4 regions of the Paenibacillus sp. FSL E2-0151 genome follow, and region 2 is predicted to be linked to each of the others. Evidence: riboswitches for the same ligand, from Rfam matches in the RefSeq annotation. Region 2 holds a riboswitch; each other region holds the start of a gene.

What was found. Region 2 has a riboswitch for cyclic di-AMP ahead of MHI55_RS00535 (C40 family peptidase). Riboswitches for the same ligand answer to the same signal wherever they lie in the genome.
Region 1: another riboswitch for cyclic di-AMP. It lies ahead of MHI55_RS18115 (3D domain-containing protein); the one in region 2 lies ahead of MHI55_RS00535 (C40 family peptidase).
Region 3: another riboswitch for cyclic di-AMP. It lies ahead of MHI55_RS07510 (hypothetical protein); the one in region 2 lies ahead of MHI55_RS00535 (C40 family peptidase).
Region 4: another riboswitch for cyclic di-AMP. It lies ahead of MHI55_RS11210 (C40 family peptidase); the one in region 2 lies ahead of MHI55_RS00535 (C40 family peptidase).

What each region holds. Positions count from the first base shown of each region.
Region 1 is NZ_CP150308.1:4,007,954-4,016,079, forward strand. Features, by position in the region: gene MHI55_RS18090 (DUF4178 domain-containing protein) at 1-387, opposite strand, end outside; gene MHI55_RS18095 (DUF350 domain-containing protein) at 411-812, opposite strand; gene MHI55_RS18100 (PspA/IM30 family protein) at 908-1,579, opposite strand; gene MHI55_RS18105 (hypothetical protein) at 1,691-2,032, opposite strand; gene MHI55_RS18110 (polysaccharide deacetylase family protein) at 2,186-2,977, shown strand; gene MHI55_RS18115 (3D domain-containing protein) at 3,085-3,759, opposite strand; cyclic di-AMP (ydaO/yuaA leader) riboswitch at 3,762-3,956, opposite strand; gene MHI55_RS18120 (amino acid ABC transporter ATP-binding protein) at 4,175-4,897, opposite strand; gene MHI55_RS18125 (ABC transporter permease subunit) at 4,884-6,347, opposite strand; gene MHI55_RS18130 (M20 family metallopeptidase) at 6,532-7,707, shown strand; gene MHI55_RS18135 (alpha-glycosidase) at 7,976-8,126, shown strand, end outside.
Region 2 is NZ_CP150308.1:107,444-115,569, reverse strand. Features, by position in the region: gene MHI55_RS00555 (PBP1A family penicillin-binding protein) at 1-1,425, shown strand, start outside; gene MHI55_RS00550 (YwhD family protein) at 1,624-2,127, opposite strand; gene MHI55_RS00545 (M1 family metallopeptidase) at 2,229-4,220, shown strand; gene MHI55_RS00540 (hypothetical protein) at 4,231-5,082, shown strand; cyclic di-AMP (ydaO/yuaA leader) riboswitch at 5,328-5,465, shown strand; gene MHI55_RS00535 (C40 family peptidase) at 5,505-5,939, shown strand; gene MHI55_RS00530 (GNAT family protein) at 6,294-6,788, shown strand; gene MHI55_RS00525 (cytochrome c) at 6,939-7,295, shown strand; gene rbsK (ribokinase) at 7,370-8,126, opposite strand, start outside.
Region 3 is NZ_CP150308.1:1,669,137-1,677,262, forward strand. Features, by position in the region: gene MHI55_RS07485 (hypothetical protein) at 1-319, opposite strand, end outside; gene MHI55_RS07490 (hypothetical protein) at 347-550, opposite strand; gene MHI55_RS07495 (urease accessory UreF family protein) at 817-1,518, opposite strand; tRNA gene MHI55_RS07500 (tRNA-Leu) at 1,963-2,045, shown strand; gene MHI55_RS07505 (glutathione peroxidase) at 2,193-2,672, opposite strand; cyclic di-AMP (ydaO/yuaA leader) riboswitch at 3,044-3,219, shown strand; gene MHI55_RS07510 (hypothetical protein) at 3,335-3,733, shown strand; gene MHI55_RS07515 (HAD family hydrolase) at 3,908-4,591, shown strand; gene MHI55_RS07520 (Nramp family divalent metal transporter) at 4,696-5,991, opposite strand; gene MHI55_RS07525 (organic hydroperoxide resistance protein) at 6,392-6,811, shown strand; gene MHI55_RS07530 (zinc ribbon domain-containing protein) at 7,022-7,267, shown strand; gene MHI55_RS07535 (hypothetical protein) at 7,367-7,645, shown strand; gene MHI55_RS07540 (thiol-disulfide oxidoreductase DCC family protein) at 7,834-8,126, shown strand, end outside.
Region 4 is NZ_CP150308.1:2,407,140-2,415,265, reverse strand. Features, by position in the region: gene MHI55_RS11235 (N-acetylmuramoyl-L-alanine amidase) at 1-301, shown strand, start outside; gene MHI55_RS11230 (divergent polysaccharide deacetylase family protein) at 276-1,115, opposite strand; gene MHI55_RS11225 (carbohydrate-binding protein) at 1,529-3,214, shown strand; tRNA gene MHI55_RS11220 (tRNA-Leu) at 3,360-3,443, opposite strand; gene pelA (pectate lyase) at 3,620-4,582, opposite strand; cyclic di-AMP (ydaO/yuaA leader) riboswitch at 5,001-5,132, shown strand; gene MHI55_RS11210 (C40 family peptidase) at 5,138-5,602, shown strand; gene MHI55_RS11205 (carboxymuconolactone decarboxylase family protein) at 5,676-6,005, opposite strand; gene MHI55_RS11200 (hypothetical protein) at 6,147-6,365, opposite strand; gene MHI55_RS11195 (hypothetical protein) at 6,485-6,814, opposite strand; gene MHI55_RS11190 (xanthine phosphoribosyltransferase) at 6,912-7,493, opposite strand; gene MHI55_RS11185 (hypothetical protein) at 7,698-8,126, shown strand, end outside.

The sequences.
Region 1 (8,126 bases), 3.2 Mb from region 2:
TACCAATTGTTCTCCAGCCTGGCCATATGGAGTTCTACCTGCCGTTGATACCATGCCTCCATACTCTTCCTCCAGATGATATGCGCGTCCATCCAGGTCCAGCAATGTGGGCACCTCATCAGGTGCATCAAGCCTGCCATCAATTGGTGTATATAGGGCGTAACGTGTGAGTTCCCGTTCTTCGATATGCAAATATCGAAATGCGGTACCATCCTGCAGCGTGAGCACAACTGCATTTCGAGCACGATTTTGTACCCGACCAACGACTTCATAAGTGACCAGAGAAACCTCACAGATATCACCAGGTGCAAGCTGAAGCATCGTTTTCTCTGCCTGCGGTGGTTCAGGTTTCGTTAGTATTCCTTTAATTCGTTTCCATACACTCATGAGAATTACTCCTGTTCCTTATCTTATAAACAAGCTGCAATAATCAGTGCGCCCACGATATGTAAAGCGCCAGAGAACAATCCGTACCCTGTCTTCCCTTGCTGAATTCCCGTATCCAGATCCAGATTGGCCCATTTGCGAATCATAAAGTGTACAACACTCTCCAGAATCAACAAAATGATAAAGGATACAACGGAGACCAGCAGTGCTTCTCCCAGGTGACCGGCCGTAGAAATGGACGTAGCGAGTACATATCCTTGTGCAAATAATTTCATAACCATACGTGTAGTAACGGCCATATTGCCAGCCTTAACTTCAGCAAAATCCTTATATTTCGTGAACAGTGAATCAACATACATCAGGACAAACAGCAAAACCGAACCAGATCCGGTCCAGACCAGCATCGCCAAAATGTTCAAATCCATTTACACAGCCCCCACATATCAACATGAACCGCATTTAAAAGCGAAGGAGAAATACTCTTCTCCTCCGCTGGTTAACCTTGCTGACAACCAAGGTATTAGTTCTTATTATCGTACTGTTTCATCAATGCTGCGAGTTCGTCTTCAACAGCCTGATCTTTACCCAACTTCTCGAACTCTTCATCCAAAGATTTTCCTTTGGAAGACATTTCGTTGCTTGCTTCTGCCTGTGCTTCCATCTGCATCATCTTCTCTTCCATACGCTTCATACCAGCACTTGCGGTATCAGAGCCAAACCCATTCAACGCTTTGTTGATTTCCGTTTGGGCTTTTGCTGCATTGTAACGCGCTACCAGTGTTTCGCGTTTGTTCTTCATTTGAGTCAGTTGCTTACGCATCTCGTCGAGCTTGCCACGCAGGTTATCTGCAGAAGCCTTGTTTTGGTCATAGCTGGTTTTGTACTCAGCCATCTTCTCTTCAGCAACCTTTTTCTCTTCCAGAGCACGTCGAGCCAAATCTAGATTCTGAGCACGTGCCGCCGTATGCGCCTGCTCTTCACGTTTCTTCACAAGAGCTTCCTGCTCTTCGAACAACTGCTTGAATTTCTTCTCAATGGCGATCTGTTGAGCTACTGCTTTCTCCGCATCTTCCAGATCCTCTTGCATGTCACGGATATATTGGTCCGTCATCTTGATTGGATCTTCCGCCTTGTCAATAATGGCGTTGATGTTAGACATGGTTAGATCACGCAAACGTTTGAAAATGGACATTATGTTATTCCTCCTAGTCGATATTACATCGTATATAAACATACATACGTAACAATCTACAACTCGTTTCAATTTTAGCAAATAAAATCAAAACATTCGATGGCTCTTATGTCAGGAAGATCGTTTATCTTTGTTCAGATGATCCTCCATCAACCTCTCTGCAGTCTGCACGATTTCGTCGATCTGCATCCGCGTGATGGAATCAAAATGGATACCCATGATCACCGTAACGGTTACTTTCAGTTGCAAGGCTGCCTTTCGGGCAAGCCGCTCACACAGCTCTTGTTCTTTATGCCCGGGAATATGTACCGTCGTCCCGCTTACGCGCTCATGATCCACATAGAACGTGGCTACGGCGCCAATATGCGCCTTTCCTCCGGTAACGAGAAAAACCTTATCTTCTCCTGCTTCAATCACCTGTAAACGTATGGATTTCAAATCAGATGTACTCATACCCATCCACCTATCCTTTTCTATATGTTATATATGGAGGAATTATGGCTGTCATGAGCTAAATCCACAATGAAACTTCTCACACTGCGCATATTTTATGGAGCCCCCGGGTATACCAAGGAGAACGTCATTTTGAAAAAGGAGGCCGATATTATGCGCGTACGCCTCATTATGCTGATGGTTATCGTTATTTTTCTCGGGGGATCTCATGCTCCAGTTTCATCGCGGGATGTTTCAAGCCCGCCAGGTGAATCCGTATCAGGTTCGGATTCTGCGGAAGAAGAACAACTGACATTGGGACAATTACGTCAAAAATATGCCGATACGTTCAAAACCAATGGTCCTTCAACCAAGAAGGTTGCACTGACTTTTGATGATGTACCTGATCCACGGTTTACTCCACAAGTGCTGGATGTATTGAAGAAATACAATGTCAGAGCTACATTCTTCATCGTGGGTAGTCGTGCTGAGAAACATCCGGATCTAGTGAAACGCATCGTTAAGGAAGGGCATATGGTTGGTAATCACAGCTACAATCATCCTGAATTCAGTAAGCTGTCGATGAATGCCTTTCGCAAACAAATTTTACATACCGGGGATATTATTCAACGTTTGGCGGGATATACGCCCAAGATGATTCGGCCACCTTATGGAGACATTAATGAAGAACAGCTGAGATGGGCTGCCAAACAACATTATAGCATTGTGAACTGGAACGTAGACTCCCTGGACTGGAAAGGCCTTTCAAAGGAACAGGTGAAAGATAACATCCTCTCTGCCGTGAAACCTGGCTCCATCGTTCTGCAACATGCTGGAGGCGGTGTAGGGTCAAACCTGAACGGCACGATTGAGGCTTTGCCTGAAATTATTGAGGAACTACGTAATCGGGGATATGAACTGGTCACCTTGGACGAAATGCTGGGATTGCCCAAGGCCAAAGATTAGGATGACCGTGATAACAAATAATGAGAATATTAAAAGGGTGCTGTTCAATCGCGAATTAGCGACTGGCAGACACCCTGTTTGAATTCATTTTAAATGTTATTTTCTCTCTACTTCAGAATGTACAGCTCGATATCCTGAAAACCAAATGAGCTTACAGACTGTTTGCTACCCGGGATAAAGATATCAATCCGGTGACCCTTGATTGCACCGCCCACATCCCGCGCTGTGGCTACAAAAGCCTGTTTTGGCAATCCTGGATGGCTGTGACCAGTTACCAGTACTTTGGTTCCAAGTGGAATTACACTTGGATCAACTGCAATCGTACCCAGTTCAAGGTCATTTCCGAAATAATCGACTGCACCCCAGCCTCCATTTTCAGACGGATCTGCAGAGTATGCCGTTGCTTTTACGTTCACAGCTTTGCTGTAATCGAATGTTTTACCCCAGGCTTGAACAACTTTATTATCTGCGTTGACGTCCAAGCTTGCTGTAGTAACAGTCTTCGCTTGGGTCTTGCTCTCCGTTGCCGCAGCGTCTGCTACATTGTTTGCCTTACCGGGAATCGTAATTTTCAAACCACCATAAATGTTGTAAGCCGAAATGTCGTTGTTTGCTTTAATTAACGTGTTGAGTGCTACTCCATATTGTTTTGATAAGGTGTAGAAGGTATCCCCTTCTTTGGCCACATGAACTGAATCGGCGTGAGCCGGAACGGCTTGAATGAGCATTGCTGTTGTCATTAATGCTACTGCTGTTTTGGCTATACGTTTCTTGTTAATCATGGTCTTCCTCCCTCATTGTGCCTGCGAAGTTAGTTGTCGGATTCGGATGAGGAGCCCACCCTATAGGTTCTTCGTTACATTTGAAACGTTATGTACCCAATTCACCCCAAGCAGTGTGCTGTAGATCTTCCCCCTGCACAATCTGCATCGTTACATCCCCCGCACTCCCTGTCCGGAAGTTTCGGCAGAGTTCAATATATCACAATTTTGTAACCTGAACTTGTAGTAATTCTTACCAAATGGTTTTTAGCATGTAAGCATTTGTAAGAATACTGGTTAATTCAGAAAGTTTGGTTGACCCGATTCCTTTACATTTGGTAACAGAATAGTTACTTTTCCGAATCCATACGTCATTATTATCCATAAAAAATAGCGTTACCGACTCGAAGTCAGTAACGCTATTTGATCACATCGTTTAGAGTACTTTCGCAAGAAAATCACGTGTACGTGAATTTTTGGGTGCTCCAAACACCTCATCAGGTGTTCCCTCTTCCACAATAACCCCGCCATCCATGAACAAGATGCGGTCTCCCACTTCACGTGCGAAACCCATCTCATGGGTTACGATGACCATCGTCATTCCGCCTTCTGCAAGACGTTTCATGACATCCAGCACTTCGCCGACCATCTCAGGATCCAGTGCCGACGTAGGCTCGTCAAACAGCATCACATGCGGCTGCATGGCCAATGCTCTAGCAATGGCGATCCGCTGCTTCTGTCCACCAGACAGCTGATTCGGGAATGTATCTTTTTTATCGTACAAGCCCACGGTGTTAAGCAGATCAGCAGCAATTTTTTCCGCTTCCTGAGTGGATTGTTTCTTCACTTTAATTGGAGCAATCGTAATGTTTTGCTCTACCGTTTTGTGTGGGAACAGGTTGAAGTGCTGGAACACCATGCCCATTTTCTCACGAGTTGCGTTAATGTTATGCTTGGGGTCCGTGATTGACACGCCTTCAAAATCAATCTCTCCTGAGGTAGGCTGTTCCAGCAGATTCAGACAACGCAAGAACGTACTTTTACCTGAACCAGAAGGACCGATGACCACGACAACCTCACCTTTGCCAATCGTCACGTTTATGCCCTTAAGCACATCGTTATTTCCATAAGATTTGTGTAATTGTCTAACGTCTATCACTTGCACTCAACTTCCTTTCCAGTCGTCCCAGCAGCTTGGACAAAATGAACGTCATTACAAAGTAGATGGCTGCTGCAATCAAAAATGGACTCAAGCCTTGGTACGTAATGTTCTTGACTACACTTGCCTGATACATAATGTCCACCATACCGATAACGGAGATAATGGAGGATTCTTTGATGATAGTTATGAATTCATTACCGATCGCTGGTAATACAGCTTTGAAGGCTTGTGGCAATATGATATAACGCATCGCGGCGCCTCTTCCCATACCTAATGAACGCGCTGCCTCCAACTGACCACGATCCACACCTTGGATACCTGCACGGAAAATCTCCGCCAGATAGGCACCACTATTGATTGAAAGTGTAATGATACCTGCCTGAAGTGCAGTGAAGTTAATGCCAAAGCTCAGGGAAAAACCATAGTAAATAATCATCAACTGTACCAACATCGGTGTGCCACGGATCACTTCAACGTAAGCCGTACCGATCCAGCGCAAGATTGCAGCGTCATGCAAACGGAACAAACAGATGATCAATCCAATAATTACCCCGAAGATAACCCCAAGTGCAGACAACAGAAGTGTGTATCCTACACCTGTAGCATAGAAACTTTTGTACTCCCAGAATACTTGGAAAATATTTTGTGATTTGTTCGCTTTATCCGCCATCAAGAGGCTGGCGTCCGTCACCATCTGATTGATTTTATCTTCGCTTTTCAGTCGCTCCAGTGTTCCATTTACTGCAGCTAGCAGCTCGGTATTACCTTTACGAATCCCGATTGCCGCTTCTGCTTGCTCTTCGTCCGGAACAGCAGCAGCAAGTCCAATGATATCGTCCAGATAACCTACAGCAACGGTATCTTCAACGATTGCCGCGTCAATGCGTTTTGTTTGCAGTTGAAGCACGATATCCGAGATTTTATCCAGCGCAGTAAGCTTCGCTCCTGGAATACTCTGTCCGATCGTTTCCTGAATGGAGCCTTTCTGAACGCCAATCTTCGCATTTTCAAGTTCTGCCATGGTTGGATATTTGTCTTTATCCACATTGCGAACCATAATCACTTGTTTTGACTTATAATAGGTGTCGGAAAAATCGATACTTTTCTTCCGCTCATCCGTCGGCGTCATACCTGAAATCACCAGATCAACACGCCCGCTCTGCAATGAAGGCAGAAGACCGTCGAAGCCCATATCCTCAATCACAAGCTCAGCGCCAAGATCTTTGGCAATCTCTTTGGCGATCTCAATATCGAAGCCGACGATTTCATCTTTGCCATTAATCACTTTATGGAATTCATATGGTGCAAAATCGGCACTTGTACCGAGCACCAGCTTTTTACTGCTTGAATTATCTGTAGTTCCACTAGCAAGTGCCACAGGAACGGCAGTCGTCAGCAGAATAACAAAGGTCAACAGCATCATGGTGTAACGACTTATTAATTTCAACCTTTTTCTCTCCCCTTACAATACTTTGTATGCTTCTCATGTTGATGACTGAGTCATTATAAAGTACAATGCATGATTATGCAATGCATTTTGACAATACAAATCTTGACTTGTTTCTGAAAAAAATAAAGCAAACATGATATAATCAATGAATTATTTTCATTTTTGCATAAGGAGTTTACTAATGACAGCTAACAAATCACAAATTCTAACGGTTATTGATCAATATGCTTCCCGTTTTAAAACCATTTCATCATATATCGGTGCCAACCCCGAACTGGGAAATGAAGAGTATCTCGCTTCTGCCCGTTTGAAAGAAGAACTGCTCTTCCACGGTTTCACTGTAGAGGCTCCAATCCTTGGTCTGGAGACAGCCTTTATCGGAACCTATTCAGCCGCCAAACCAGGCCCTACCATTGCTTTATTGTGCGAATATGACGCCTTGCCGGAGATCGGTCACGCTTGTGGTCACCATCTGATCTGTATGATGAGTCTTGGGGCCGCTGTTGGGCTAAAATCTATTCTGGATGAAGTAGGTGGAACCATTAAAGTGTTTGGTACCCCCGCTGAAGAGACACGTGGTGCCAAAGTTCCGATGGCTGAAGCAGGTTTGTTCGATGACTGTGATGTCGCTCTCATGGCGCATCCATATTATGCCTACGAAAAGTCAGGCAGCTCACTGGCTATTGATGCAGTGCAATTTGAATTCCATGGCCGATCTTCACATGCCGCTGCAAGTCCGCACGAAGGTATTAATGCACTTGATGCTGTCATTCAAACGTTCAACGGAATCAATGCATTTCGGCAACAAGTTAAAAGCAGCGTTCGGATTCATGGTGTGATCAACAACGGAGGTCAGGCAGCAAACATCATTCCTGACTATGCTTCTGCGCAATTTTATGTACGGGCAGCAACTCGCAAAGAACTGAATATCCTCACAGAACGTGTGATTCAGATCGCTGAAGGTTCTGCTCTCCAGACAGGATGCAAGCTGGTGACATCCAACTATGAAACGTCCTATGACGAGATGGTTACCAATGAAGCATTCTCAGCTGCGTTTAGTCAAAATCTGATGGAACTTGGGATCCCGCAAGAAGAGATTGTGAGTGGTAATGATCACGGCTCTATGGACATAGGTAACGTTTCCCTGAAATGTCCTGCAATTCATCCCTACATTCGTGTTGTAGACGAGGTGCATACACTGCACTCCATAGCCTTCCGTGACCTTGCACTTCAGGAGCGTGCGCTGGATGGCATGATTCTGGGAGCCAAGGCACTTGCAACAACAGCCTATGACGTACTGAGCCAGCCAGAGCTGCTTCAAACCATCCGCACGGAGTTCGAGCAAGCTATTCGCTAAAATTCACTTTCAACATGTTATATAGGGGTGCCCTGAACAATCTTGAATTCCAAGCTGTTCAGGGCACCCTTTTTTCTAAATTAGCTGTAAGTATATTCAGCACAAAGCTGGAAATGCTGTGAAAGAAACCTTTGAAAACGATGAAAATAATACATTTTATTACAGTAAATGTGATTCGTTTGCTGGCTAACTTGGTTAATTATAACTATAAGTGCGTGTTCAAAAAGACTGGTTTTCATAACTTATCCTATATTCAGGAGGTGCTGTCATGCTGCTCGAAGCCATGTATCATGTTCCTCGTGACAAATGGGCTTATGCTTATAATTCGTCTACCATACATCTGCGCGTACGAACCAAACGTAATGATGTGCACTACGTGACTGCACTGACCGGAGATAAGTACGATTGGAACGGAACAT
Region 2 (8,126 bases):
CCCTATAACCATATGAAGAATGCCAAAGACCGACAGAAGATTGTGCTGAATGCCATGGCTGATATCGGCAAGATCACCCAGGCCGAAGCGGATAAGGCCTATGAGAAAATGCTTTCGTTCAAACCGGAGAGCGAGCGTAAAACGGTGGAAAGCGCCCCGTATTTCCGTGACTATATCCGGAATCTGGCCATCAAAGAGTTGGGAATCAGCGAAGCGATGCTGGATCATGGGGGATTGAATATCTACACCACCCTGGATCTGCGTGTACAAAAAGCAGCGGAAGACGCCATAGCGAAGGGTATGGATGCCAAAAGTGAGCTGGAGACGGCCCTCGTGTCCATCGACCCTCGTACGGGCTACATCAAAGCCATGGTAGGCGGCAAGAATTACCGTACCAATCAGATTAACCATGTTCTAGCGACAACGCGCCAGCCAGGTTCGGCGTTTAAACCGATTATGTATCTGGCAGCCCTGGAATCCAAGCAACTCACCAGTGCATCCATATTTAACAGTGAACCTACCCTTTTTCACTATGACAATGACCGCAAAACCTATAAACCCGGCAACTTTGGAGACAAGTATCTGGGTGAGATTGATCTAAGACAGGCGATCGCCGCTTCAGACAATATTTATGCGGTGAACACCATTATGCAGATCGGTCCTGAGGAGGTTGTGAGTATGGCAAAAAACCTTGGCATTACAAGCAACCTGAGCGCCGTACCTTCTCTTGCACTGGGAACGTCACCTGTCAGCCCGCTGGAGATGGCATCGGCCTTTTCCGTCATTGCTGCTGGTGGACAACGGACGCCACCTGTAGCCATTCTACAAGTGACAGATGCCGCAGGACGTGTGCTCTATGAATCGCCTCAGACGAAGGCTGAGACCGTTGTGGAACCTGCGGCAGCTTATGTACTGACTCGTTTAATGGAAAGTGTCTTCGAAAATGGAGGAACGGGCAACCGGGTGTCTAAGGCGATCAAACGCCCGGTTGCGGGAAAAACGGGAACAACCAACACGGATGCCTGGCTCGTTGGATTCACACCGGAGCTCTCCACTGCGGTATGGGTTGGGTACGACCAAGGCAAAGCCATCTCCACTTCGGATGGCCGCCGGGCAGCGCCGATCTTTGCCCAGTTCACAGAACAGGCCCTTGCGAGCGTACCACCCAAAATCTTCACCGTGCCTGATCATGTCGTAAGTGTCTATATTGATCCGGAATCCGGCAAGCTGGCAGGCAACGGTTGTGAAGAGAAACGATTGGAAGTTTTTATTGATGGTACTGAACCGACAGAGGTATGCCATGGCACAACGGATGATTCGGATTCTGGAGAAGATGAGAAGACTCGTCAGGTACAGAATCAACAAGGCATACAGGAAGAGAAACATTCTTGGTGGGGAGATTTCAAACGTTGGTGGGTAGAATGACGTAAATGCGCAATGACTTAGTTGCGTCACCTATATCCCCTGGTTATATTGAACAATTGGAAATTCACTTCGGATGAAAACTCATAATTATTCAGATCGATGTATACGATTAAAGCACAAGCAAAAGACCCCCAACCGAAATTTCCGGTTAAGGGGCCTTTTGCTTTTTTTCTTTTAGACTGTGTTGAAAGATCTGCCTTAGGCGAGTGCTTCCTTCAATACATCTGGAGAAGCATTCCACCAGTCTTCATTGTGTGAGATCAGCAGTGTCTTAAGTGCAGCTCGAGCTTCAGGTCCAAGCTCATCCAACATGAAGCGACGCTTCAAGGCATAATCCATGCGATTCACATGTTCCGCCAGCAGTTTCCATCCACGTCTTGCTTCCGTATCAATCCACATCTCACATGCCGTTGCTCCACCATACAGTTGTCCTTCCTCCGTGCGATCGACAGCTACCCATACCAGCCATACCTGGCGTCCGTTGGGTACATCTTCACGATTGGTTGAGAACTTGATATTGCGTTCCACTTTGCTCTTCGCATGCATCGCACCGATATCGATTTTGGCTTCGCCATTATCAATAATGACCGGGGAAAGGTTATTCAGCTCAATGGAGCCTGCACCGAAGCCTTTATGCTTGCTTTTTGCACTAACGATATTCAAGGCAATCTGTTTTTTGCCGTTTTGCTCGTTTTGGTCCATGTTTATAACCTCCAAGGGTTGATACAAATATTTTAACTAATAATTGCCCCATTGCAAACATATACATGCTGTAGATGCTTGTCAACGGGAGGTATTTAACGATGATTCCACGACGCGCCAAGAGCTGGCTCACTGCATCCCTGGCCCTGTGTGTACTTGCCGGAGGGATATGGATCACTCTGGGTTATAATCGCTCAACTCATTCCGAATTGCCAGTACTCGCCCCCGAATCGGGCAAGCCTAAGGCAATAGCCCCAACGCCAGCACCTCCAGAAAGTGTACAGACCCCTACTGCCGAAGTGTACAGCAACCGTGTTGTGGAATATCACATGGATGTAAAACTGGTCGAAGGGAATGTACTGGAAGGGACTCAGACGATTACCTGGACACATCCAGGTAAAAAAACCGTCAGCGAGCTTTACTTTCATATGTATCCCAACGCCTTCTCTTCTGCTGACACCACCTTTATGAAGGAATCCGGTGGAAAGCTTCGTGGTGATGTCATGCCTACCAATGGTTATGGCTCCATGAACATTACCGAAATGAAAACGGAGGACGGGCTCTCTCTGCTGCACCGGATGCAGTATGTGCAACCAGATGACGGAAATATCAAGGACACCACCCTCATTAAAGTACGCTTGCCCAAACCCGTCAAAGGCGGGGAAAGCATCACGCTCCACACCCGATTTGAAGTGAATCTGCCGAAGATTTTTGCCCGGATGGGAACTGCTGATCATTTTGTCATGGCAGGTCAATGGTTTCCCAAATTAAGTGCCTATGAACCTGTGGGCAGACGTGGACGAACAACGGAAGGCTGGAATCTGCACCAGTACCATGGCAATTCAGAGTTTTACGCTGACTTCGGTATATATAGTGTGCGTATTCGGGTGCCTGAAACATACAAAGTGGCTGCTACCGGATTTCCGACGCAGCAAGCCGTGGTGAAGAATGGAGAAAAGGTCTATCAATTCTATGCCGATGATGTGCATGATTTCGCCTGGGCAGCCTCACCCGATTTTGTGTACGCCGAGGAACCCTTCTCTGCACCCAATGTGCCTGGTGTACGAATCAAGTTATATCTGGACCCAGCTCATCAGGATCTGAAAGAACGTTATTTCTACGCCGCGAAGGCCGCTCTAGCCAATTATAGCAAATGGTTTGGCCCATATCCTTATGCTACCTTATCCATCGTAGTTCCACCCAAAGCGGGGAATGGCGCTGGAGGTATGGAATACCCTACGCTAGTTACAGCCTTTGGAGCCGATGACACCACGCCAGGTTATGACCTGGAACGAACCGTAGTCCACGAGATCGGACACCAGTACTTCTACGGCATGGTTGCCAGCAACGAATTCGAGGAAGCCTGGCTGGATGAGGGATTCACCTCTTATGCAGAAGACAAACTGATGGAGCAGGAATACGGATTGATTCCGAATCTGCCGGTACAATCGGGACTGATTACGTCTCCTTCATCCTTAACACAAGAATCCTGGAAGTTCGATTCACAGAATGAGTATGCAGCCAATGTCTATACACGTGGCAAGCTTGTATTGCTTGGTATCGAACATCAAGTCGGTGCCAAAAAGATGGAACGTATTCTCTCTACCTATGTGAAGAAGTACCGTTTCAAACATCCCACTTCATCTGATTTTCAGAAAATTGTGGAACAAGTGACCCGCACTTCCTGGTCTGATTATTTTGATCAATACGTCTATGGTAACGGGATGGCTGACTTTGCTGTAGAGAAGATTCGTATTACGCCCGTACAGAAAGACGGTCAAACATTGTACGAGTCATCCGTGACGATCGCAAAAAAAGGTAGTGATTACAGCGCCGTTCCTGTTCGCATTGCTTTTGAAGACGGGCATATCCTCACCAAGCAATGGAATGGCAAAGAAGAGCGCATCACGTATAAATTAACTCACACATCCCCCGTATCCTGGGCCATGACCGATCCCCTGTACTCGATCGTGCTGGAGAACCGCCATATGAACAATTTTCTGAAATCCGGACTGGATGAGCAGACGAAGTCCCGCTGGAGCATGAGTGTAACCAAACTAATAGAAGCCATATTCGGAGGTCTGTCATGGTGAGGTGGAAACGGTGAAAGCGAAAATACGTGAAGGCTGGTTTCTCGTCCGTCAGCATATGTTCATTGCCGCACTCTTATTTCTTTATCAACTCATTTGGGGATATTTCTTCTATCGAATGGTACAATCGGCGGTCATCCCACTACTCCTTCGCTATCCAGATGCTGATGCCGGTGAGCTGAGTACACTTTTGTTCAAAATGGAAAGTCAACTTAACCTGTCTACCCATCCGGAGGTTCATCGTTATCTATGGATTCTCGGGGGCATGCTGCTGGTTCGCATGTTGATCAGCCCCCTCATTCAGGCAGGACTGCTCTACTCACTTCAGCACTTTAATTCTACAGAAGAGCGCATCCCCTTTGTCCGCGGAATCAAAAATCTGTGGAAACCGATGCTGCTGCTCCACACCATACGTACATTATTGATACTTCTGCCCGCCTACTGGCTCATACCGAAGCTCTACTCGATTCTCATGGACGGATTTCATTCCCTTCAATTACTTTTGCCTGGTATACCTTATGTTGCTGCCTGGATTGTATATGGTTGGATCATCCACCATGTCATACTCTACATGCAGTTCGGTGTTTCGGCACCAGAAGGAGAAGGCGGGGCTCACGGTACCCTCAAAGCACTCTGGATTGCACTGCGTCATCTCATCGCTGTAATCGGCATTGCACTCCTGCTGGGCGGAGTACACCTGCTCGTCTTTGGGGCATTCACTACAGCCTCATGGTTATTAACGGGGCTTACCGGACTTATACTACAACAGACGTATCCACTTGCCAGGTGTCTATTGAGTCTGTGGAAAATATGCAGCCATTTCCGATTATGGCAGTCCAAAATATCCAAAGGTGAGAGCAGATAGTTTAAAAATTGTTACCATCACATGTTAAACTCATGGCCTAATATGTACTTATAAATAGGCAAACCTCAACCTTTCCCCGTCAAAGGTCGAGGTTTTTTTTGCTAAATTTGTTGCTAAACGTTGCCAAAGCCGTACTCCTCTGTTACAATAATCGCAGTGAGTTTTTAGTAACAACTTTGTAATATTTACATTCATATTTGTAACTACTTAAAATTAAATCGTCATTTCTTGATTTCGCAGGTGCATAACTAGCATAGCCAAATTCCTGGCACCTGGGAAGCGGGGGAACCAGTTATGGGTGAATTGATCTTGCTACAGAGGGATCATAGGGGACCTTCAACCGAATCCTTAAGCTAACCTCGCAGGCGTTGGAAGGGGAATATCTCTTGTTCAAGAAGAAATTAACCGCAGCTGTACTTAGCATCACATTCGCTTTATCGCTTGGTGCAGGTAGCGCATTCGCAGATTCAAAGATGGACACAGTAATTGATTCAGCAATGGGAACTACATACAAAAGTGGGGGAACAACGCTTAACGGCTTTGACTGCTCCGGATTTACACGGTATGTATTCGACAAGTTGGGTATTGATTTGGCACGCCAATCCAGTTCCCAATTCGACATGGGCGATTCCGTATCCCGCATGGAGATGAGAGCTGGCGATCTGGTGTTCTTTAATACAACAGGTAAAGGCGTATCCCATGTAGGAATCTTTGTAGGGGATGGAAAGTTCGCACACTCCTCTTCTTCCAAAGGCGTTACGATCAGTGCATTGAGTGAAAACTATTGGGCCAATCGTTATGTTGGCGCAAAACGGATTATGAGCACGGACGCATATGAATCACTGGCCCTTGACTAGGGACAAGCTGAGCAACATGATGCTGTAACCATTAACCATACTGGAACGAAGCAAGAAGCATAACAGAACCGCCCGGTACATTCTCCGCAGGAATGTATCCGGCGGTTTTTTTGTGCTTCAATCCTTATTCATGTTGCAAGTTATACTCGGGTTATATCCTGCGACATCAACAGGTTCATTTTGCGTTCGTTCGTCCGTGCCCTTATGATGTTTTTACCCATCCCGTTATAATATAAACGAAATTACCGGAACTTTTGTTTCATTTTTTTCTTGGGAAGGAAGACTTGCTAAATGAACATCACTTTTGTAGAGTGGACAAAGAGTTCTGTTTCAAGGAAAGGAGCATGCAGGTGTATGAAGGAAACCCCTGTGACGTTTCACGTTGTACCCATGCGAGAAGAACATGCGGAGCTTATCTGCAGTTGGCAGTATGATCCGCCTTACAATATCTACAGCTGGCTCCCATGGGAGCAGATGAAAGCTCTGGAAGTGGAATTCGGAGATGCACAGCTGCGGCAGGAGCAATATGCGATCGTCCTGGATCAGAACGATCGTATATGTGGGTTTACTCAATACTTCCCACTTCAAGGGGTAACCCGAATTGGCCTTGGCATGCATCCAGAGCTGTGTGGTCAGGGTCAAGGGACAGCTTTTGTCACTGCCATTGTACAGGAAGCTATTCGCCGAAATCCCACGAATGAGATTGATCTGGAAGTACTCACTTGGAATGCTCGTGCCATTCAAGTCTATCTGAAGAGTGGATTTGTCACCCAGGATACATACGAACGGCAGACCCCAACCGGCTTGAAGCCCTTTCACTGTATGGTTTATGAAGGGCCTCGCGGTTAGAATCCATTGCAAAACAACCAAATTTGCCCCTTGTTATGTGATTAGTTCAAAAAATTCCCACAAAATGCTATGATGTCAGTACAGGTTCCGTTATAATGATATGGATAGTTTCAGGTTAGATGATCTTTCATTCTGGAGGGGACATAAGGGATGCACAAATGGATCATGAGCGGAGTATTTTTTGCAGCATGCGCTTTAGCTATTGTTTTAATGTTTACGCTTCCAGGGAAAGAAGAAGTGGCTGAAGAAGCCAAGCCAACCATGCCGGAAGTAACATTGGATGCCGGACAAGCTGAAGCACTGGTCAAAGCCAATTGTATCTCCTGTCACGGGGATCAGCTTCAAGGTGGCGTAGGACCTGCTCTGGCCAACATCGGCAGCCAGGATGATCTGGAGAAAATCTATTCTACGATTGTCAAAGGTAAAGGTGGTATGCCTTCCTTCAAGGGCAAACTGCAGGATGAAGAGATTGCAAATATCGCCATGTGGCTGTCAGAGAAGAAATAATCTCTGCACACGCATAACAAAGAGGCGCTTAATCCCCTTTTCGGAGAATAAGAGCCTCTTTGTTATATCAATTATTAAGCCTCTGCGGCATGCTCAGCCAGAAAGGCCTCAACTTCACGTGCGGACGGCATCCCGGACTGGGCGCCGAGCTTCGTCACGGATAACGCGGCCGCACCCATGGCGAAGCCTACGGCCGCGTCCAAAGTCTCACCGCGCGCGAGGGCTACCGCCAGCGCGCCGTTGAAGCAATCGCCAGCGCCGGTCGTATCCACGGCGCTTACGGCGTAGCCGGGCGCACGGCACGCGCCGGCACGCCCTGCTTGTACGCGGCCACCAGGCGCCGCCGCGTACACAGCCCCCTCGGGGCCGAGCGTCGTGACGACAGCGGCCCCGAGGGATGCGGCGAGCTCTGCGACCGCCGCATCCAGGTCTTCCGGCCGGAGATGATCCCGGCCGGTAAGCACGGCAAGCTCACTGCGGTTTGGCGTGACAACGTCGACGCACCGCAGGAGCTCCTGGGGCAGACCCGGCACCGCGGGAGCCGGGTTGAGCACCACCAGTGCGCTGCCTTCAGCCGCCAGTTGGGCGGCGCGGGTAACCGCTGGCAGCGGGATCTCCAGCTGCAGCAGCACCGCTGCGGCTGCAGTCAGGCTTTTTACCGTATCCGCCTCTTCCAGCATCTCAGGTACCACTTGCCCATTCGCACCAGGAATAACGATAATCCGGTTGTCTCCCCGAGAGAGCCAGATGGAAGCCGTCCCTGTAACCGTGTCTTCCAATATGCGAACCTTCGAGGCATCTGCACCACTTTCCGTCAGACTGTGCAGCAGA
Region 3 (8,126 bases), 1.6 Mb from region 2:
GAAACCACCTCTTTTCGTTGTATACAGTATACACGCAGATGTCATATGTATGATTTCGATTAAAGGGTATTCCGCGTTCTTTCAGATTCTGTGCGACAAGTGCCATGTTAGCGTTCTTGCCTCGTTTTGCCCAGGCTTCCGTCAGGTGCAGGTAGTGTCTATGACTACTGTGTATATCCGGGTTTGGTGAGCATTGACCAAGTCCCTGTTGCCAGGCACGGTTACAACTTTGGATAATCCAATTGTCATCAATGATGATGAGCTGGTGACGTATGGACTGGAACGACAGCCTCTCCAGATCGGATGTAACATGTCTCATGGATGAGACCCTCCTTTGGCAGAAATCTTATCTCAGTTCATCTGGAATATCCAAAATATCAGCGACCAGGTGCCTGAATCGGGTTGCTTTGCGTGTGCCGTGAATAAGATTGGATAAACGATAGGGTGGGATGCCATGCTGTTCACAAAAGGTCTTCTGGTCCACTTGAAGTTCGGTTAGCCGTCGTTTGATGGCCCATCCGAACGGAGTAACTGGTTTTTTCTTGTTCAAAAGGGTTCACCCCTGGTTAGAATGTAGTATTCAGCCGCTCTTTCTTCATGTAGAATATATAGAAATGCGAGCTGTATGTTTCATTATATACGTAAATTCGTCATCTAACAATTAAAAAAGACGGAAAAAAGTGTATTTTGTGATTATAAATGGCGTAAATACGTAAATAAAACAAATAAAATGAAAAAAAACACGTCGGCAAGGAGGTTGCCGCGTGTTTTTTAGTTTGTTTGAATGAAGGGGAGCGGGTATGAGGAGGAAGAGGATTAGGCCCTGTAGGCATGAAGTCCAGCTCCAAGCATATGGAAACTGGGGAAAAATGATTTCATGGACATCGAGGTTGGCTGTGCCAGTCCATCCGCAGCCGAGGCGCTGACGGTCTTCCATTCATTCTCCAGATCTATGGCCAGGCGGACCATCAGATCCTTGGTTGTATCGTTGTTCAGGGGAATGACTTTGGAGGCTTCGGTTATGCAGGCATTCATGGCTGAATGCAGGTAACCAAGGACCGCCTCCTCGACAGGGATGTCGAGGAGGTGGTTAATCCAGGCGTGAACAGTGGATAGGCAGCCAACCGAATCGTATTTGGCAAAGATCTGTTCGAGCTGGCTGAAATCAATCCAGGGGTGCAGAGCGCGTGCGAGTCTGATCAATCGTTTACCCATGGCGGCAGCTTGTTCTCTGAGATCTCCAGGGGTTCGCTGAACATGGACGAGCTTGTCGATTAGAGCTATCCGCCATGTATCCTTGTGATCTGCTGCGGTATAGATGCCTTTGATGGCCATACCTTCAAGACGAACGATGCTGGGATGCAACTGACAACGCATGAATGATTCGAGATCTTCAGCATTACGAATGGTACCCTCCCTGATATGGATATCCATGCCGAAGGAATGGGTGAACCCTCCAACTTGAATAGAGGAATCAAGCAGTTTGACATAATCGAGCAGCTTATTCCCACGGTTCACAATCATTCGCCTCCTGTGTTCGTTAAATGTCACTTAAAGTGACATTTATATTCCTTTTTGTTTGCTTTATGTTTAAAAATCCGAATTATATGATAGTTATCATCCCATAAATGTCCGCTTTTTGTCAATAGTATCCGTGAAAATTAATGGATTAAATCTGGAATTTAATACTTGTGTTATTTTATATAACTTATTGTGTTATTTATGTGGTGAAGTTCATGGAGGACTATATATAAGGAAGGACTATATATAAATGAATCAACAAGATCGGCTCTTACCGAAAAAGAGGGGATCAAATCTAATCATATGCAGTTCATGGGTAAAGATGACGAGATTATGCGATTTTTGATGAAAATGCCTAGCTGAAAAAGAAGTATTAAAAAATACTTTACTTTTAGTTCTGAACCCGGTATAATCAATTCTGTTGCCGATTATTTACGACATGCGGTCGTGGTGGAATGGCAGACACGCTATCTTGAGGGGGTAGTGGGCGTATGCCCGTGGAGGTTCGAGTCCTCTCGACCGCATCATATGAACGATTAAAAAGAAGCTTTCCATTAATGGGAAGCTTCTTTTTTTTGTCTTTTTCGAACAGTATGACATCTGGGTTGAAAAAAGGCCATCCATTACCGGAGGAATGTTGCTCTACCTTCCGGCTACGGGTGGCCTGTGTATTATTTTTGCAGCAAATTCTTGATATCTTCTTCAATCTTGTCCGGTGTTGTTTTGGGAGCATAACGTTTAATGACCTGTCCGTTCTGATCCACGAGGAATTTGGTGAAATTCCATTTGATTGCTTTGGAGCCGAGCAGGCCAGGAGCTTCTGTGCTCAGGTGTTGGAAAAGAGGGTGAGCGCTTGAGCCGTTCACATCAATTTTCTCAAACATGGGGAAGCTCACGCCATAATTCATCTGACAGAACTCGGCAATATCGTCGGAAGATCCTTTTTCCTGTGCAAACTGGTTACTTGGGAAACCAAGCACTTCAAATGGAGCATCTTGAAATTTGTCTTGCAATTCTTGCAGACCTTTGAATTGAGGGGTAAGGCCGCATGAGCTTGCCGTATTCACAATCAGGAGCACTTTGTCACGGTAGTCGGACATTTCAACTTCTTGACCGCGAAGGGTATTCACTTTGTAATCGTAGACTGTCATCTAAATCGCCTCCATTTATTTACTCTTATATCTTCTATTATATTGGTTGCAATTAAATATTGCAAAACTAATATGGTGTTAAAAGAATCAAAACAGGCAAGTTGTGCAGAATACGTGAATGAATTGCGAAGTGATTTACGCCAGAGTGAGAATTAGATAGCCTTGAAGAGATAGATAGAGTATAACTTTGTTGTAAGCGTTATTATGGATAGGAATTGGCAAAAATCTGCCGATTTGGTGATCTGGGCGGACTTTACACCGACATGGCACGGGTGTATGATTCATAGCGTAATTTCAATTTAAACTAAATTGTACTTGAAAAACGAAACAAACGATAATATCGCTCGATCTTACCTTAAGATATACGAACGATGTTTTAATCGCTGAGTTTCCATTCATTAATGAATGGGAAACGGGGGAACCAACGGAATGTGCTGTCCAGGACAGTGGGCATTCATGGGGTGAATTTTCCGGTGACAGCCGGAAATAGGGCGACTCTCGCGCCCGAATCCGTCAGCTAACCTCGTAAGCGTTAAAGGGAGAGGCAACAAGCCGTACGCTGGTTCATGGTGTTTTCGCCATGGGTTATTTAAGAAGCGTTCGGGAGGCCTTGGTCCCCCACGCTTCTTTTTTGTTGTCTTTTCACGCCAAGGGAGGAACGAATGATGGATACTGAGATGATCTTAGTGACTGCTCCAAATGAAGCAGGACGTAAATTTATCAAATTGCTGATGTACAAAAAAATGCCGTTTGCCGTTCTAACCAACAGTGCAGGGGAAGAGCGAAGACTCCGTAGAATCGGAGTAGAACATGTCATTCGCATGAATACGGCTGCAGCTCAAAAATGGTTTTTGCCGCAGGGCAGCGTAGGCAATGTGTTTATTTTCGAGAACAGCCTGAATCTGACCTGTCGTTATTTACAGATCTGCCGTTCATGGACATCGAAATCCCTGTGCGTCATTACGGAGCAGAGTCATCCTAAGGGCATCTATCGGGGCATGGGCGCAGACCGGATTGTATATTCGCTCAATGGGGAAGTTGGCTTTCTCCTCAATGGTTAATGCCATAGCTTGTGATTGCTCAGGTGTAAGGTGCCTGTTATAATTGAATGTATTAGAATCAATTTCAGAATTTACTCAAGGTATTATGAAATTGATTCATCGATAAACGGAAGTTTGAGGAGACTCATGCAGGATGGTGAGTCTTCTTTTTTATGCTTACAAGGAGGAATTGGCGTGCCGGATGTAGGTGGATTGAAATGGTTGTTTTTTGATGTTGGAGATACGCTGGTGGATGAATGGGAGCCGGTTGATGATATTATCGGACAGTTTGTCCGTGAAGCTTGTGCTTTGGGGTATCCGGTGACAATTGAGGCGGTACGCGAACTGTTCGCGAGCTGTTACCGAAAATATGAGCAATGGCCTATGAGAGTGGCGATTCGCACATTTGTTGAAGACGAGGGGCATCAAAAACAGATTCAGGACAAGCTGAAGTTTCAAAAAGATCTTGAACGTCCTTTTCCTTCAGCAGATTTTGTTCTTCAGCAGTTGTCACGGCATTATCGCATTGGCATTATTGCCAATCAGAGTCCTGGAACGGAAGAGAGACTGGAGAGTTACGGCTTGCGGAAGTATGTTGATGTTCTGGCATGTTCAGCTGAAGAAGGAGTGTCCAAGCCAGACCCTGAGTTATACGCTGTGGCCTTGAAGCAGGCAGGTTGTGAACCGGAGGAAGCCGTCATGATCGGAGATCGGATCGATAACGACATTATACCTGCTCGGAATCTGGGCATGCGTACGATTCGAATTATGCAGGGTTACGGAAGATTCCAGCCAGATCTATCGGATGACAAACGTGCGGATTGGACTGTTGAATCATTGGATCAACTCTTGCCGTTACTGATGCCAAATCAGGATTAGATTCAGATGGTTGTTTATTGGATTGCAACAATAAAGGCTGATCAACTGGGTATAAAATACCGGAGTTGATCAGCCTTTTTAGTATTTAGCCAATTAAAATGAGATTAGAACAACCGGATCGTCTGAATGATCAGATATACATTCAGCACAACGATAATCGCGGCAATGACCCATGAGATGATTTTGAGCCACAATTTGTTGGCGAATGCACCCATGCTTTTTTTATCACTTGTGAACATCACCAGGGGAATTACAGCAAAGGGCAATTGAAGCGACAGCACGACCTGGCTCAAAATGAGCAGTTCTTCTGTGCCATGTTCTCCTGCAATGGCTGTCACAATTACCGCCGGGATGATGGCGATCAGACGTGTGACCAGTCTGCGTAGCCAAGCCGGAATTCGAATGTTCAGGAAACCTTCCATAACGATCTGCCCAGCGAGTGTACCTGTAAGGGTAGAGTTCTGACCTGATGCTAACAGCGCCACACCGAACAGGATACTTGCGACCGTAGTACCCAATAGAGGTGTCAGCAGATGATAGGCATCAGCGATCTCAGCAACCTGCGTCATACCAGCACTGTGAAATACAGCGGCAGATACAATCAGGATGGCTGCATTGATGAACAGGGCCAGTGTCAGCGCAATCGTAGAATCCATGGTCGAGTACCGAATGGCTTCTTTTTTGCCCTGTGGTGTCTGTTCGATCTGACGGGTCTGCACAATGGAAGAATGCAGGTACAGATTATGCGGCATCACGGTTGCTCCGATAATACCAATGGCAATATAGAGCATAGCCGGGTTTTGCAGGATCTCAACATTTGGTACAAAACCATGGAGAACACCGCCCATATCCGGTTTTGCCAGAAACAGATCAATCCCGAAGCAGAGGGCAATTGTTGCCATCAGCACAATGACGAGAGTTTCCAAAGCGCGGAAGCCTTTGTTTTGCAGAACAAGAATCAGGAGTACATCAACTGCGGTGATGATAACGCCGTATAACATGGGGATGTTAAATAACAGTTTTAATGCGATGGCAGAACCAATGACTTCAGCCAGATCGGTAGCTGCAATGGCAAGCTCACACAGAATCCATAACATCATAACAACAGGCATGCTGAATCGTTCACGACAGGCTTGAGCCAGATCCCGTCCAGTGACGATACCGAGCTTGCCAGCCAGCGACTGAAGGACAACGGCCATCAGGTTCGATAACAGGATAACGGATAACAAGGTATACCCGAACTGCGAGCCGCCTGCGATATCTGTTGCCCAGTTCCCCGGGTCCATGTAACCTACGGCAACGAGGTATCCTGGGCCTACAAAGGCGAGGAATTTCTTCCACCATGCAGCATTCTGCGGAACTTTCATGGAACTATGTGCTTCTCCAAGGGAAGGGGCCATGCCCGCAGTAGATAATGATTCTCTTGAAGGAGCGTTGAACGGATTTTTTTTACTCATACGATAATCACCTGACTTTGAATTATTGATTTGGAGATATTGATGCGGTACAAACCGCTCATGATATATCTAAATTTTTATGTTTATTGTTACATTGTACTCCTTCAATTATTTTTGTCTAGTGCAACTTTTATGTATCAGCACAAAATTTCGGTTGTAGCTTGAATATGCCCCTTCGTATATTACCCAACCTTAGGGAAAATACAGCCATGGCATTGAAATGCATGAAAATAATAAAGTTGTAAAAGCTGATAAAGATACAAAATTGCGTTTCAAAATGAGCCAGAAGTTTAAATTGAAAGGAAGGCAGTAAAAAACTATATGGATAAGGGAGAGATTCTGAATGGAAGCTTTATATACAGCAGTAGCGACAGTTAAAGGTGGACGTACAGGTTCGGTGACTTCTTCGGATGGCGTGCTTAAGCATGATCTGAAAATGCCAAAAGAGCTTGGTGGCTCCGGTGGTGAAGGTACTAACCCTGAGCAACTTTTTGCCGCTGGATATGGAGCATGTTATGAAAGTGCCCTTGCCAATGTAGCACGCAAAGCAGGTGTGAAATTGGAGGATGTGGTCGTTACAAGTAACGTATCCATTGGTAAAGACCCTGCGGATGACGGTTTTCAGCTGTCTGTTCGTCTGGACGTTAGCATGCCTGGTGTAGATCACAGTCAAGCAGAGGAACTGGCCCGCAAGGCGCATGATTTCTGTCCATATTCCAAAGCAACACGCGGCAACATTGATGTTGTATTAAACGTAGTTTAAGATTTGACTCCTGGTAAGTAAAGGGAACATATAGAGCAGGTTATCCCAGATACCTGATGTTCGACTACAAAGCCCTGCTGGCAATCGGCAGGGTTTTGTGTTGATTATCATATAAGGACATGATGCAGGAGATTAGATGCCAGATCGCGTACTATTTTACATAATTGCACTCTCACTTCATGCTACACATTCCATAAAGGGGGAACGAAGATGAGTATTGAAGAGATGATCGAGCGGCGATTTGTGTGTACAAAATGCAGGGGCACGGATTGTAACATTAAGGAAGTTTCCATGTCAGGAGCAGGCCTGAGTAAGATGTTTGATATACAGCATAATCACTACCTGTTCGTGGCTTGTGCTTCCTGCGGGTATGTTGAAGTATTTGATCCGGATGTCTTGAAAGGGAAAAAACAGGGACAGGTAGGGACGATTCTGGATATTCTGTTTGGCGGGTAGACATGCGCGAGTTGACATTGATCTGAATTTTCTTTAATATAACTTAGTACTGAGTAGTGTCATTGCATGAACCAAATTTGAATTAAACAGGTGATATCCATGTCTTATAGACCGCGTATTGCAGATTTAGAATTAGCTTATGGTAACAAGGAAGACGGATTGTATGAATTCAAAATGAATTTGGTAGACGGTACAAAATGCCGTGTATTCTACACCCGTTCACCGGAATGGAAGATGACCAATATCAGCCGTCTGCAGAAAACCCCTTGTCCAGTATGTCGCAAAGATTTCATTTGCAAATGTATGGACCAGTGGGCAAGTGACCTGCATCAACAGATGATCGATGACCAATGGATGGAAAAGGCAGTTACGGAATAATTGTCGGACAGATACGAGCGTGGGCACAATGCCTGCGCTCTTTTTCTTTATATTTCCCATTTATGCGTGTTCAAAAAGAGCGGTGTTCAGTCTTTTTGAACTACCTCTAGAAATAAATTTAGAATTAGTGAACAAGAAGGCCCAGATTGGGTAAGTTACTCTAACCGCAACAATAGGAGGCAGCCAATATGACAGCAAATCAAACAGATGTGCATCAGGGACATCCGATCGTACTGGTGGATGGTGTCTGTCACTTCTGCCAGGGCTTAACCAAATGGATTATCAAGCGTGACCCGGAAGGAAAATATCATTTTGCATCGCTTCAATCGGATGTAGCCAAGGAATTGCTGAAGAAAGGCAATTTGTCGACAGATAGTATGGACACCTTTGTGCTGATTGAAAATGGAAAATACTATACACGTTCAACCGCCGCACTGCGATTGGCTAAGGGTCTAAAGTTTCCTTATCCGTTGTTATATGT
Region 4 (8,126 bases), 2.3 Mb from region 2:
GAACTGGAGTCCCCGATCGACAGCACACGGCCCGGTGGTACTGCACCAGAAAGAAGGCAGGAGTTATTTGCTGGCCCAATCCATTCAGGGTGCCATGAACAAGTTGTACGAAACGGAGCACGGGGTTGTATGGGGCAAGCCCTTTTATATATTGAATTACGTGAAGCAACCTGCCGTCATCGTCGAAACCGGATTTTTGAGCAATGCGGCAGATCGAGCCAGAATGAATGACCCCGCTGAGCAAAAACGAATCGCCCAGTCCATTGCCAATGGCATTATTTATTATCTGTCGGTAGTGTAGGAGCAGACTGCCATTGCCACACATCTCGAACCAGATCACCAATCCCTACAAATTGGACCTGATTTTTCAGACGGGAGACGGATTCACGAATTACTGCGGATGTGTTCATCCCCGAATGACCGACATGACCAATGACAACACAGATATCCTTGTCGATCGCACGCTGAGCAGCCAGATCCAGTTGCTTGCGAATGTGTTGCTTGGAGTTTTGATCATCCAGGAAAATGTCATTACCTACAGGTGGCATGTTTTTGGATATGGCCAGTTCCCCCACCACGGAGCGAAAGTTCGTACGACTGTCTACAAAGAAGAGACCCCGCTCCTTGCATACATCGAGCACAATGGACATGATGCGTTTGTCCGAAGTAATTTTGGAACCCATATGATTGTTCATGCCAATGGCGTGGGGCACATCATCAATCGCTTTCTCCACGCGTGAGCGGACTTCTTCATCTGTTAGATTGGATGTGATTGCACCCGGGCCCAGCCATTCAGGTCGTCCTTTCTTGGGTTCCATGGGCATGTGCACAATCACATCCATTCCCTTTTCATGTGCAGCCATCGCATCTTTCTTCGTTGTTGGTAAAAAAGGCATAACCGCTACCGTCAGTTTGACTGGCATCGCCAGGATCTCTGCCGTACCCTTCATGTCATTACCAACATCATCGATGATAATCGCTAACCGTTTGTGATTCGATGTGGACTCTGAAGCTGCCGCTGTAGGCCCTCCTGCCGATATGCCTGCGTAAAACACAATCAACAATGCCATGATACCTGCAATGAATCGATAAATCTTTCTCTGTACCTTCATCATGATTCCCTCCCCGTAACTTCTGTGATCTCATTGTTTGATAATGAAGGGAGGATTATGTAAGCCAAAGCCTTCCTTAATAATCATATCCCCGCCATTGAAGACCTCTATCTCAAGTGAAGATCTCCATCATTCCAGTTTTCTCCTTAGCATTCAGACAAGAACTGTCATTGAACAGTTATAAAAGAGATTAATTAGAAAAAATACTGTAATTTGTCAGGTTTTCAGTTTAGGAATTTTTTAGTAGAATCAACAAATGAAAGAGGTTCTATGCTTCATTTCTATCCTATGATTTATGGAAGGAGGTTTTGAAAGGGTTTACATAAAATAAATGCCAGACAATCCGCTATTCTTGTTTGTTATTCCTGGTTGCGGTTTCTCTATGCAACTTACTATTATCGAGGAGGATGAAAGTAGTGAAATTCAAACTAAAAAAGACGATTAATGTTCTTTTGGCCTGTTTAACAGCCCTGCCTTTGATGTTAACCCCGACAAATGTGTCAGCAGCCAGCGATGCCAACATTAATTTGTCCTCGGAAAAACAGCTGATCAAGGGCTTTGGGGGCATTAACCTTCCTGCCTGGATTGGTGATCTGACTCCCGCTCAACGTGAAACTGCTTTTGGTAATGACCAGAATCAATTAGGCTTCTCCATTCTCAGGATCTACGTTGATCCAGATTCCAATAACTGGTATCGTGAAGTTGCCACAGCCAAACGAGCTATCGAAAAGGGTGCTATTGTATTTGCATCCCCATGGAATCCTCCAAGCAGCATGGTTGAAACGTTCAACCGCAATGGGGACACAAATGCCAAACGTCTGAAATACGACAAATATACCGCATATGCGCAACATCTGAACGACTTTGTAACCTACATGAAAAATAACGGCGTAGATCTGTATGCCATTTCTGTACAAAACGAACCGGATTATGCTCATGACTGGACTTGGTGGACTCCACAAGAGATCCTTCGATTCATGAAAGAAAATGCCGGGTCCATCCAAGGTACCAAAGTCATGGCGCCTGAATCCTTCCAGTACTTAAAAAACATATCCGACCCAATCCTGAATGATCCGCAGGCACTTGCCAACATGGACATTCTGGGAGCACATACGTATGGAACCCAGATTTCGAATTTTGCCTACCCTCTCTTTAAGCAAAAAGGAGCCGGTAAAGAACTGTGGATGACTGAAGTGTATGTTCCAAACAGTGACAACAACTCAGCAGACCGCTGGCCTGAAGCATTAGACGTTTCCTATCACATGCACAATGCCATGGTAGAAGGTGATTTCCAGGCCTACGTGTGGTGGTACATCCGCAGACAGTATGGTCCGATGAAAGAGGACGGTACCATAAGCAAACGCGGGTATAATATGGCTCATTTCTCTAAATTCGTGCGTCCAGGCTACCTGCGAGTCGATGCAACGAAAAATCCGGATACAAACACATTTGTCTCAGCCTATAAAGGTGATAACAAAGTCGTCGTCGTGGCAATTAACCGTGGAACTTCAGCCACAAGCCAAAAATTCGTTCTGCAGAATGGTAATGCCTCTACTGTGTCCTCATGGATTACGGACAGCAGTCGAAACCTGGCAAGCGGAACCTCGCTTAACGTATCCAATGGAGCCTTCACGGCACAGCTCCCGCCTCAGAGCGTAACAACGTTTGTTGCCAACGTTACTGGCGGAAATAGCGGCGGGAATACAGGCAGTGGCACGACGTATGAAGCCGAGACCGGAACGTCACTTACGGAAGCTACCATTGAAACAATCTACCCCGGTTACACTGGCTCCGGGTATGTTAACTTCAATGCGATGACTGGTTCGGCCATTCAATGGAACGGCATTAATAACACGACAACAGGTACCAAAAACGTAAAGTTTCGTTATGCGCTGGAAAGCGGCACTCGGAACCTCGACATTTTTGTGAACGGAACCAAAGTCATTAGCAACGAGCCCTTTCCGGCTACGGGAAGCTGGTCCACTTGGGTTGAAAAAACAATACAGGTCCCCATGAACACGGGGACCAATACATTGAAAGTAGTTACCACCGGATCGGAAGGACCGAATATTGACAGCGTTAATGTTACCGCAGCACAATAAACGTTCCGTATGGCTGATGGAAGACATTTGCTGTACGTGCAGCTAAGCACTAACCTCTTGAATACTCATCACTAAAGTTAGTGTTATATCAAAAAATGCAAAAAAAGACTCCTTAAGCGTTAGCTTAAGGAGTCTTTTTATTAGATGCGGTCGAGAGGACTCGAACCTCCACGGGGGTTAGCCCACACGGACCTGAACCGTGCGCGTCTGCCAATTCCGCCACGACCGCATATTGTATCTCCGTCATCCATATCGGCGACAAGAAATAATATATCATGCGTAATCTATCATGTCAACACTGAAAGTAATAACAATAAAGCCCGAATCAGACGTCCATGTCGATTCGGGCTTTACCTTTAACTGCTGTTAATAGTTTGGTTCATTAAAACGGAAGCATACTACAAATTACAGCTTGGAAGGCCAGTTGCCATACCATGCATAACCGCCTCTTCTTTCTTTATCAATATCACTTAATTTGTATTTAACTACCCCGTCACGACCAATAAAGATTGGTTTATCCGTTCCGATCTCATAGAAGCGTGCCCAAATTGGTGCAGCTTTGGAATCAGCGATAATTTTACTATCTCCATTAGCTCTTTCATACTTGTAACCCGTAATTTTCACTTTGTTAAACCAAGCCTCCGCTCCTTTAATGGATGCGGTAATTTTAGCGTTAGCAGGTCTGGTTTTCAGAAATTTAACAATCGTTACACTCTCTCCAGCTGTCAGTGATGGCACTTCGTAGATTCTTGCGCTCGCTGGTTTAAGAGAGCTGGAATCATGTTGTTGTCCCCATGCTGTCAGCTTACCACCTGAAACGACCTGTGTATTCAGAATCGCCTCCACACCTTTGGCAACTGAATTTTTACTGCGGTTAGCAAGTGTGCTGTCGATAAATGAGAAATCACCTTTGCGTGCTGCTACTTCATCCAGCATGATCATTACATTAATCATGGCATCATCATTGTAAGTGATGTGCTTGTGGTATCCGGAGCTTTGGTAAACTTGTGGCCACCCGCCGTTTGAATACTGCATGTTGATCAAAAAGTTAATTCCTTTGATTGCAGCTGTGGAGTAACGCGGATCATTCGTCTTTTTAAATTCCTTCGCCAATCTTCTAATTTCTGAGTATGTAGCCTTGTTGTCTATCGTGGACTTTGCCCACTCTCCACTTGTCTGTTTATAATCTTTTCTCCAACCTCCATCCGGCAGCTGGTTCTTCAAAATATCAGAAATACTCGCTGTAGTACCCGACGCATCTGCAGCAGATACCGTCCCTACAGGGAGAACTGCCATTCCAACTACTGAGAACACCATCGTACATGCCAGGACAAAAGTAATTATTTTCTTCGCTTTCAAATGTAACACTCTCCTATGTTCGTTTTTATAAATCTTCCACTTCTACTTTACCTATGATATACGACCCAAACCTCCTTTATTTGTATTTATCGCATAATAAAATCAATTTTCATCCAATATGTGGATTGGATAATCAGATAATATGCAAAAAATCGATTTTTGTCAATATATGCAACTTAATGAATATAATCTCTCTAATTCTACATAACGGGATAGTTCTTTTAACTCATGACAAACCTATTTATTTATCCAAATTCGTCTTAAACGAACCAATAATGACGTTTTTGTCATGAATGATACCCAAACTTGATCCCTTCTTTCATATAAAAACCTTAATTCCGCTAACATTGAGGTATTACGAAGGGTTTTAAATGGGTTTGACAATTACGCATTTATGCAATATAGTTTCAAATAGTTACAAAAACTTAATTATTCATTGCCGAGTTTCATGTTTGAAAACGGGGGAACCAATTTGGGTGAATTATTCTTATACATAGGAAATATAGGGAACCTTCTACCGAACCCTTAGCTAACTCCGTAGGCATCGAAGGGAGAACATTGATTTTGAAAAAACTGATTATCTCCATTTTTGGAGCAGCTGTATTATTTACATCCGGGGCAACAAGCACAGAGGCAAGCAGTATCAACTCCGTAGTGAACAACATGACAGGTATTCCTTACAAATGGGGTGGCACAACTGTAGCCGGCTTCGACTGTTCTGGTTTTATGAGATATCTTTTCAACAAATACAGCATTGAATTACCACGTACTTCGCAGCAGCAAGCCAAAGCAGGTACTCCCGTATCCAAGAGCAATGTTCGGACAGGTGATCTGGTGTTCTTTAATACAACAGGCAAAGGCATTTCACATACAGGTGTATATATCGGCGGCGGACAATTCGCTCATGCCTCCAGCAGTAAAGGTGTAAGCATCACGAAGTTATCGAATCCATACTTCAATGATCGTTATGTAACAGCACGTCGGGTAACTGGACAGTTTATGTATGATAAAATGTTAGGTAAAATGTGATTCACATACAAAAAGGCATCGGTTATTAACCGGATGCCTTTTTTGCACTTAAAAATGTATGTTGCATTGCTTACTAATGCAGCGCCTTCTGCACTCGCATCGCACCCTGAGACAGGGCATGTCCTCCACCAACAGCTCCAGCCACGGCTACGGTCTCCATAATCTCCTGATCTGTTGCGCCCTTAGCACGGGCTTCTTCTACATGGTAGAAGGTACATACCTCATTGTTGGCGAATAATCCAATGCCAAGCGCAATTAGCTGTTTTGTCTTCGCATCAATCACACCAGGTTGGAAACATTCTCCGGTAAACTCATGATACGACTTCACCACACCTGGCAGCACATCGCTTAATGCTCCAATCTGATCCTTGTAGGCATGAACTTTATCATTCATCAATGTCATGGCTTGTAGCACACCCTCTCGGCTATAGTTACAGATCTTCCTCACTGTACCTATCTTCTCTCCCGAGTGAGCCAATTATGCCAAGAAATCATGGTAATTCCAAACATTTAAAGCTCATGGCCCTGCCATAATTATCAGCTGTTACTCACTAAGTGGACTCTGGCGCGGCTCGCTGAACAGCTGATAGCTGTAACCTCGGTCCAGCTTAACGACACGTCGATTCTGACGACGGATAAGTACCTGCTCGCCATCCCAGGCAACCACAATCCCTTTCACGTCGTTCGATTCCAGCTCGTCCCGTACGACTCTAACTTTCTCACCTGACAGACGCAGGGCGTCCAATTCTGTATCACTAATCATCTTCATGGCTCCTATAATTCAAATTTATTTACAAAAAGAGACCTAAATGAAAAGTCATTTAGGTCTCACGTGACTGTATTGGACTGTCATGTCATTCGAAATTATGTCCCGACTGAAAGTTACCGCTGCGCGTGCTCTTTGCTGTCGTTCTTCTCGAACCAAAAATCAAGCACTTTGGCGGACATCACACGTTCTTCAAGGTACTCCACTTGATGCGGTGTAAATTGTTCTTTCCAAGAGAAGGACAACTCTTCGCACAAGCCTACAATCGTCAGTAATTCTGACCAGGCAACATAGCGTTTGTACCAGAAAAATTGAGGATGTTCAATCATATAGGGATAAAGGTCATCGAATTCCGTATGTTTACAATCCAGGGCACGTTCAAAATGAACTTTCGATTCCGCCAGCTTATCATTAAAAAATTGTTCTGTTGCCGGTTGGTTCCCCATGGTGTTGCCTCCTCTCCCTAACATAACCCCATTATAAATGAAATCGGCGGTCATGCAAAGGCATAGTTCAAAAAATAGGCCCTATTCCTTTAAAATGTCACATTTCGTTATCGTCAAATTGTACCGTACCATCATTCAGGGAACGAATGCGTACCAAGGCTTCCACCGGAATACCCTGTTCACGAATCGTGCGTGCCCCCGCCTGAAAACTTTTCTCGACCACAACGCCGAATCCGACGAGTTCCGCACCGGAACGCTCGATAATTTTGATGACGCCACGAGCGGCATCTCCATTGGCAATAATATCATCAATGAACAAAATGCGGTCATTCTCATGAATGAACTCGCGGGATACCATAATGTCAGTTACAATTCCTTTGGTAAAGGACGGTACACGTTCACAGTAAGCATCAGGATCAGCCAGAAGTGTTTTTTTGCGACGGGCGAATACAAGTGGCACCCCCAGTTCATAGGCTGCGGCAAACGCAACCGGAATCCCTGAGGATTCTACCGTGATTACCCGAGTTACTCCACTTTCACGAAAACGGGCAGCGAACTCACGTCCCATCTCCATCGTTAATGCAGGATCAATTTGGTGGTTCAACAGACCATCCAGCTTTAATACTTGATCCGAGATAACCACACCTTCTTGTAAAATTCGTTGTTTCAATAATTCCATGATTTGACCTCCCAAGCCTATCCTATGAGGTAAAAGTATCATATATCTATCTATAAGTTCAAGCGAAATTGCCTTGACGCTGTCCTTGGGACGCATTTCAAGCCAAAGCTCATTATCGATTGTCATGACTTTCGTGGGTCAAGCATACCTTGTACCATGGTACCCGCATGTCCAAACTATACAGGGGCCTGAGAGGGGAAACACATGAAACAGGCATTTCGGGTGCTGCAGATCGCATTTACATACATTGGAACGGTTGTTGGAGCCGGCTTCGCTACAGGGCAGGAAATTTTGCAGTTTTTTACCCAGTATGGCAAATGGGCCACCATCACCATAGGCTTATCCACCATGCTCTTTGTCTGGTTAGGTACCAAAATGATGCTGATCGCTCACGATACCGGGTCCCGCTCTTATGAGGATCTGAACAAACATTTATTCGGCCATAAGGCGGGCAAATGGATCACCTGGGTGACCCTTCTCATTCTCATTGGCGTGAACAGTGTCATGCTTGCCGGAGCAGGCTCCGTTTTTGTCGAACATCTGGGTTTGCATTATCAGACAGGTCTGATCGTCACACTTGTAGGGACATATCTGCTTCTCGGTCGGGGCATTCAAGCCATCCTACAAATGAAT